DNA from 2 places in the Xenorhabdus aichiensis genome. Region 2 is predicted to be linked to the other one. Evidence: riboswitches for the same ligand, from Rfam matches in the RefSeq annotation. Region 2 holds a riboswitch; the other holds the start of a gene.
What was found. Region 2 has a riboswitch for thiamine pyrophosphate ahead of thiD (bifunctional hydroxymethylpyrimidine kinase/phosphomethylpyrimidine kinase). Riboswitches for the same ligand answer to the same signal wherever they lie in the genome.

Region 1: linked by a shared signal. The riboswitch ahead of thiB (thiamine ABC transporter substrate binding subunit) and the one ahead of thiD (bifunctional hydroxymethylpyrimidine kinase/phosphomethylpyrimidine kinase) in region 2 are both predicted to bind thiamine pyrophosphate.

Annotation. Positions count from the first base shown of each region.
Region 1 is NZ_JAQRFO010000052.1:24,212-27,629, forward strand. It holds gene ptsP (phosphoenolpyruvate--protein phosphotransferase) at 1-689, opposite strand, end outside; gene rppH (RNA pyrophosphohydrolase) at 699-1,229, opposite strand; TPP riboswitch at 1,346-1,449, shown strand; gene thiB (thiamine ABC transporter substrate binding subunit) at 1,523-2,536, shown strand; gene thiP (thiamine/thiamine pyrophosphate ABC transporter permease ThiP) at 2,512-3,418, shown strand, end outside.
Region 2 is NZ_JAQRFO010000018.1:47,477-50,894, forward strand. It holds gene fbaB (class I fructose-bisphosphate aldolase) at 1-998, shown strand, start outside; gene thiD (bifunctional hydroxymethylpyrimidine kinase/phosphomethylpyrimidine kinase) at 1,082-1,882, opposite strand; TPP riboswitch at 1,924-2,016, opposite strand; gene cspE (transcription antiterminator/RNA stability regulator CspE) at 2,137-2,346, opposite strand; gene PSI22_RS10055 (hypothetical protein) at 2,891-3,094, shown strand; gene PSI22_RS10060 (amino acid permease) at 3,282-3,418, opposite strand, start outside.

The sequences.
Region 1 (3,418 bases), on a different contig from region 2:
AAGCGCTTGCTGATACGGCGACATTCTGCTGTTGCCTGCTCAAGAGCTGCGGTCAGTCGAGAACGTTCTGCCTGATATTCCAGCGTTGACGCTTCAAAAACTTGTTCGAGTGATGGCTGCGAGCAATCTTGCCAACCCTGAGCCATGACGATACCACTGGAAATGGCAAGTGCCTTAATGCGTGTCTGACGATACTGACCAAATAACCCTTTTGTCTGTGCCTGAGCAAGAATAACCGCCAATTGCATAGCTAGCGTGACCATAAAAGACTCTTCACTTTCATTGAATAGCCGTCGTTCATTTTGCTGAACAACCAGTATACCTTGCAACTGACGACGATAAACAATCGGTACGCCCAAAAAAGCCCGCAGACCTTCTTCTTTTACTTGGGGGATATATTTAAAACTGGGATGATCGCGCACATCGGCGAGGTTGATTAATTCAGATAAGCGTCCGACTTCACCAACAACACCTTCATCAAAGGCCAGGCTGATCGCTCGTTCCTTTGGCTTCTTTAAGCCTCTGGTAGCCATCAAGTAATAGCACTGCCGCTGGTGATCGGCCAGATAGATAGAACAGACATCCGTGCTCATTGCCAGACAGGTTTCACTGACCAATAGTTCAAGCGCTTCAGACAAATTAGCTGCCATAGCAACCTTTTCGACAATTTCCCGTAAGCGCATGAGCATAACAGTTACCTAACTTCTTCTGCGACGATGTAAATAAGGTGAATGTAGCTGTACAGCGGATTCCTGCATTGGCATCACGATGGAAGAGAATTCTTTCATTACGCGGCGATACACATCCCGTTTAAAAGAAACCACCTGCCTGACAGGATACCAATAACTGACCCAACGCCAACCATCAAACTCGGGTGCATTGCTGCGCTGCACATTAATATCGGCTTCATTACAAAGCAACTGTAATAAAAACCAACGTTGCTTCTGCCCAATACAAACGGGCTTTGTATCCCAACGCACCAAACGCTTGGGTAATTTGTAACGCAGCCAGCTACGGGTAGATGTGAGAACCCGTACATCTTTGCGATTTAAACCAACTTCTTCGAACAACTCGCGATACATCGCTTGCTCTGGTGATTCCCCTGGATTGATACCCCCCTGAGGAAACTGCCAAGAATGCTGCCCATAACGGCGAGCCCACAGGACCTGCCCTTGGCGATTACAAATTACAATTCCTACATTCGGGCGGTAGCCATCATCATCAATCACCAGACTACCTCTCGATAAAACAAATTTGAAAAGATAGCTAATTGTTTCACACTCATCTCAAGCGGTAAACCTCTATCATTGGACTTTGCAGCCGTAGCGGAAGTCTCTACAATACCGCCATCTCAACGGGGTGCTGCTGTTGTAAAACCGCATTGCTGAGAAAAACCCGTCGAACCTGATCCGGCTAGTACCGACGTAGGAATTTGAGACGCTAATCATTGATATAAAAATATTTTCCATTTAGCACTTTCTCAAATCCTTTACCTATCTGCTAATCACAACAGGAGAGCAAAGTGTTTAAAAACTTATTTTCCAGATTTATCACAATCGGTACGCTATCGATTTCTGCATGTGTCTTTGCTCAAACGGCACAGGCCAAGCCTACACTGACAGTTTACACTTATGATTCATTTGCTTCTGAATGGGGGCCAGGACCTGTCATTAAAAAAGCCTTTGAAGCAGAGTGTAGCTGTGAACTGAAACTCGTCGCCTTGGAAGATGGGGTATCCCTGCTGAATCGTGTAAGGATGGAAGGCAAAAAAACGTCGGCGGATATCGTGCTGGGGCTGGATAACAATTTGGTTCAGGCTGCCCAGCAGACAGGGTTGTTTACACCAAGCCATATTGATACCTCAAAACTGAAATTGCCTATCACATGGAACAACAAAACCTTTATTCCTTACGATTACGGTTACTTTGCCTTTATTTACAACAAAAATACGTTACCTCATCCTCCCAAAAGTATGGATGAATTAATCAACAGTCACCAGAACTGGAAGATTATTTATCAAGATCCGCGCACCAGCACCCCTGGCCTGGGGCTGTTACTCTGGATGCAGGATATTTATGGCGATAAAGCGGCACAGGAATGGCCGAAAGCTGCCAAAAAAACGCTGACCGTCACCAAAGGCTGGAGTGAAGCCTATGGGCTGTTCCTGAAAGGTGAAGGAGATATGGTACTCAGCTATACCACATCACCGGCCTATCACATTCTGTCAGAGAAAAAAGATAACTATGCCGCTGCCATATTCAGCGAAGGCCATTACCTGCAAATTGAAGTCGCCGCTCAGTTGGCCTCAAGTAAGCAACCTGAACTGGCGCAGAAATTCATGCAGTTCATGATTTCACCTGCATTCCAGCAAGCAATTCCGACGACTAACTGGATGTATCCTGTTATCGACATTCCTCTGCCTGAGGTTTTCAAGCAGCTTCCTGTGCCCGCAAAACCACTGCAATTCAGCGCAGATGACGTGGCCAAACACCGTAATCAGTGGATCCGTACATGGCAAAGCGCCGTAAGCCGTTAATTGCGGGTTGGTTATTGCCGGGGGTGATTGCCTCCGGCCTGTTACTTGTGGTTGCTCTGTCAGCATTTGGAGCGCTTTGGTTCAATGCGCCGGAAAGCCACTGGCAAGGGTTCTTAAATGACAGTTACCTGTGGCATGTCATTCGATTCACTTTTTGGCAGGCTTTCCTATCTGCCGTGTTATCGGTGATGCCAGCGATTTTCCTCGCAAGAGCACTTTATCGCCGTCGTTTTCCCGGCAGAACGCTGTTTCTGCGCTTATGCGCCATGACGTTGGTACTTCCCGTTCTAGTTGCTCTCTTTGGCATACTGACCGTTTATGGTCGAGTCGGCTGGTTGGCAAATATTTCCCAATGGATGGGTATTGAATACCGTTTTACGCCTTACGGGCTGCAAGGAATTCTACTGGCACATATTTTTTTCAATATGCCAATGGCAGCCCGGTTACTGCTCCAATCGCTGGAAAATATTGCGATAGAGCAGCGGCAACTCGCAGCGCAGCTTGGCATGAATGAATGGCAGCATTTTCGTTTTGTAGAATGGCCTTATCTGCGCCGTCAAATTCTGCCGACGGGTGCACTGATATTCATGCTGTGCTTTGCCAGTTTTGCCACCGTGCTCGCACTGGGAGGCGGCCCCGCAGCAACCACCATAGAGCTGGCCATTTATCAGGCACTCAGCTATGACTACGATCTCGGCCATGCTGCCCTGCTTGCGCTTATCCAACTATTTTGCTGTCTTGGTCTGGTGTTGGTCAGCCAAAAACTCAAAGGCACACTCGTTGTCGGTTACGGTCACCAGCAACAATGGCGGAATCCGCAGGATTCATGGCTGCAAAAAGGGTGTGATGGGCTATTCATCGTTATGGCACTACTACTTTTGA
Region 2 (3,418 bases):
ATCAATGTACTACTATCCAAAATGAACATCTTTACCTTCCCGGCGCAGATTTCGTCGATCGAGTCATGATCGAAAACAATCGACCAAATACCGTTCTGCGTTCAATGCAGACTTTATTGAATCATGGACGTCTGGCAGGGACTGGCTATCTTTCGATTTTGCCAGTAGACCAAGGCGTTGAACATTCAGCCAGTGCCTCTTTTGCAGCCAACCCTCTCTATTTTGATCCCAAAAATCTCGTTGAATTAGCGATCGAAGCGGGTTGTAACTGTGTTGCTTCAACTTATGGTGTTCTAGCATCTGTCTCTCGCCGCTATGCCCATAAAATTCCGTTTCTGGTGAAACTTAATCACAATGAAGCATTAACCTATCCAGCCCAATATGACCAAACCCTGTATACCAGTGTCGAACAGGCATTTGATATGGGAGCGGTTGCAGTTGGTGCAACGATCTATTATGGCTCTACCGAATCACGCCGTCAGATAGGAGAAATTTCCGCCGCCTTCGAACGTGCTCACGAATTAGGCATGGTAACCGTGTTATGGGCCTATCTGCGCAATTCAGCTTTCAAGAAAGATGGTGTTGATTACCATACAAGCGCCGATTTAACTGGCCAGGCTAACCATCTGGCAGCAACTATCGGTGCAGATATCGTTAAACAAAAAATGGCTGAGACCAATGGCGGATATACTGCAATCGGCTTTGGTCACACGGACAAACGTGTCTATACCCATTTAACAACCGAGCATCCTATCGATCTGGTCCGTTATCAGCTTGCTAACTGTTATATGGGGCGTGCAGGATTGATCAACTCTGGCGGTGCATCCGGAGCCAATGACCTGAGCGACTCGGTTCGCACTGCCGTCATCAACAAACGAGCGGGTGGTATGGGGCTGATTCTTGGCCGTAAAGCGTTCAAAAAATCAATGAAAGAAGGGGTGGAGTTAATCCATTCGGTTCAAGATGTTTACCTCGATAAGAAAGTAACCATTGCCTGACTGAACTTATTCAATTCTTCATTTTTCATGATGGGGATAACCATATCCCCATCGTTTAATCACAATATGGTTATGTACCTCCACTACCACCATTGATGAAAATGGTGCACTGGCCCTATTCCCTTTCCAACATCCAGTGTATCTGCCTGCGTCAGTGCATTCTGCAAATAAGTTTTCGCCGCTGGCAGTGTGTTTTCCCAATCAGGATAACGGGGACGTAATGCAGCAAGCGCCGCAGAGAGCGTACAACCTGTGCCATGAGTGTGTCGCGTATTGATTCTGGGAGCAGTAAAACGCCACTCTCCTTTAGCAGTAAACAACCAATCTGGACTTTCTTCATTAACCAGGTGTCCCCCCTTCAGTAAAACCGCCTGACATCCCATTGAAAGCAATTCCCGCCCCTGTTGCAACATTTCGTCTTCCGTCCCGGCAATGTTACATTTCAGTATGGCTGCCGCTTCTGGCAAATTTGGCGTAATTAGGGAGACGTTTGGCAAGAGTTGCTCTACCATCGTCGTTATTGCTTCTGGGGATAATAAGGGATCGCCACTCTTAGCCACCATAACCGTATCCAACACGATATGGGGAACAGGATAACGTTTCAGAGCTTCTGCAACTACATTGACATTGGCAACATTGGATAACATGCCTATCTTGATGCTATCCATTCTGACATCAGAAAGCACCGATTCAAGCTGCTCAGCGACAAAGCGGGGATCAATGTCATAAACTGATTGAACTCCCATCGTATTTTGGGCAACCAAAGCGGTTATTACTGTTGTGCCATAGGCTCCAAGTGCGGAGAAAGTTTTTAAATCAGCTTGAATGCCGGCACCACCGCTAGGATCGGTTCCTGCGATGGTCAATGAATTAATTCTCATGATGGTGACTCCTAGCACCAGCCAAAGAAAAGCCAGTATCAGAATAGGAGATACCATGACTTCCCTACGCTGGCATTATCCAGATCAGGTAATACGGGTACTTCTCAGTTCAATCAAGAACGCCCCGAGTCAAAATAAAAAATCACTCTATTAGTAGCTCAATAGAGTGATATTTGCAATCAGTTATCGTTAAGAAACAAAACTAACGATAAATCTATTTGGTCAGTAATAAAATACCAGCCAAAATAAGTTTGTTACTATAAAGCTGTGACATTTGCAGCCGCAGGACCTTTAGGACCATTCTGAATTTCAAACTCAACTTGTTGGCCTTCAGACAATGTTTTAAACCCATCTTTCATAATTGCAGAAAAATGTACAAATACATCTTTGCTACCATCAGCTGGAGTAATAAAACCAAAACCTTTAGACTCGTTGAACCACTTCACAGTACCAGTGATTTTTGCCATTTCAAAAATTTCCTTTGAATCGCTTTATTCGCCGATTGTAATAAAAATAAACAAACCCATATTCGTCGCTGTTATTCATTAACAGAACCAATACTTCGTTTACCCATGTGTTTTATCACATACTCTTTATATAATCGCAAGCCATTTTTTTCAGGTGCTGAATCCAATGCACACATTTAAAATTCTTAACAACTGTTCCTATTTTTAAATTACTAAAAAGTCCACACATAACACAACAATATGAATTTATGCAAAAATAAATTTTAACCCCAAGAAACCGCTTTAGACAATCTAATACTTTATGCTGTTTTCCACACCTATTATGAAGTACATCAGAGAGTTATAATTGCCAAAGAAATATTTCAGATAACAAAAAGATTATGACTAACTTCACTTCAAGGCTAGTATATACAATATAATTATCTTACACGTCACTAAGTTATATTTTATTTATCCTTTATTAAATATTATTCAATTCTAATATGGAGCCACATTCATCTACTATTCTATTAGAGCGATAATATTATTTCATAAAGCTTACAGCGTGTGGATATCAGGTGCTCTGGATGGTTTCAAAATCGGAATGGGATTGACATTAAATGTCACAGCAAGTAATAATTATTATTATGTCCCCCTCCCCTTGCCATTACCGATTTTTTCTATCGAATATAATAGACTGTCATTTCAGTCAACTTATATTCCCGCGACATACAATAGTAGGAATGTGCTTTTTGGCTGGCTACGCTAGCAATGGTGATCCAAGATAGTTGTACGAGGAAGTTAGACTGAGTGGCACACATTATGTTGCGCAAACTCTATTTCCTGCATCATTTTCCCTGTTGAGTATGATGCTGGCTGTAGGAAAGTTTAATGAAGCTAATCATAAGACCAGCCGGAAATAAATCCGGCCGGAAGAATACTGAATAAACTTACCGTTAGATAACTCGCGCCTTTGCCTTTTTGGCCTTGGAAAACAAGTAGCCTCCCCATAACATGCCAATCCAGAACGGCATCAGGATAACTGAGATACGTATTTCCGGTGTCATCAGAATAATGACGAGAATGAATGCAA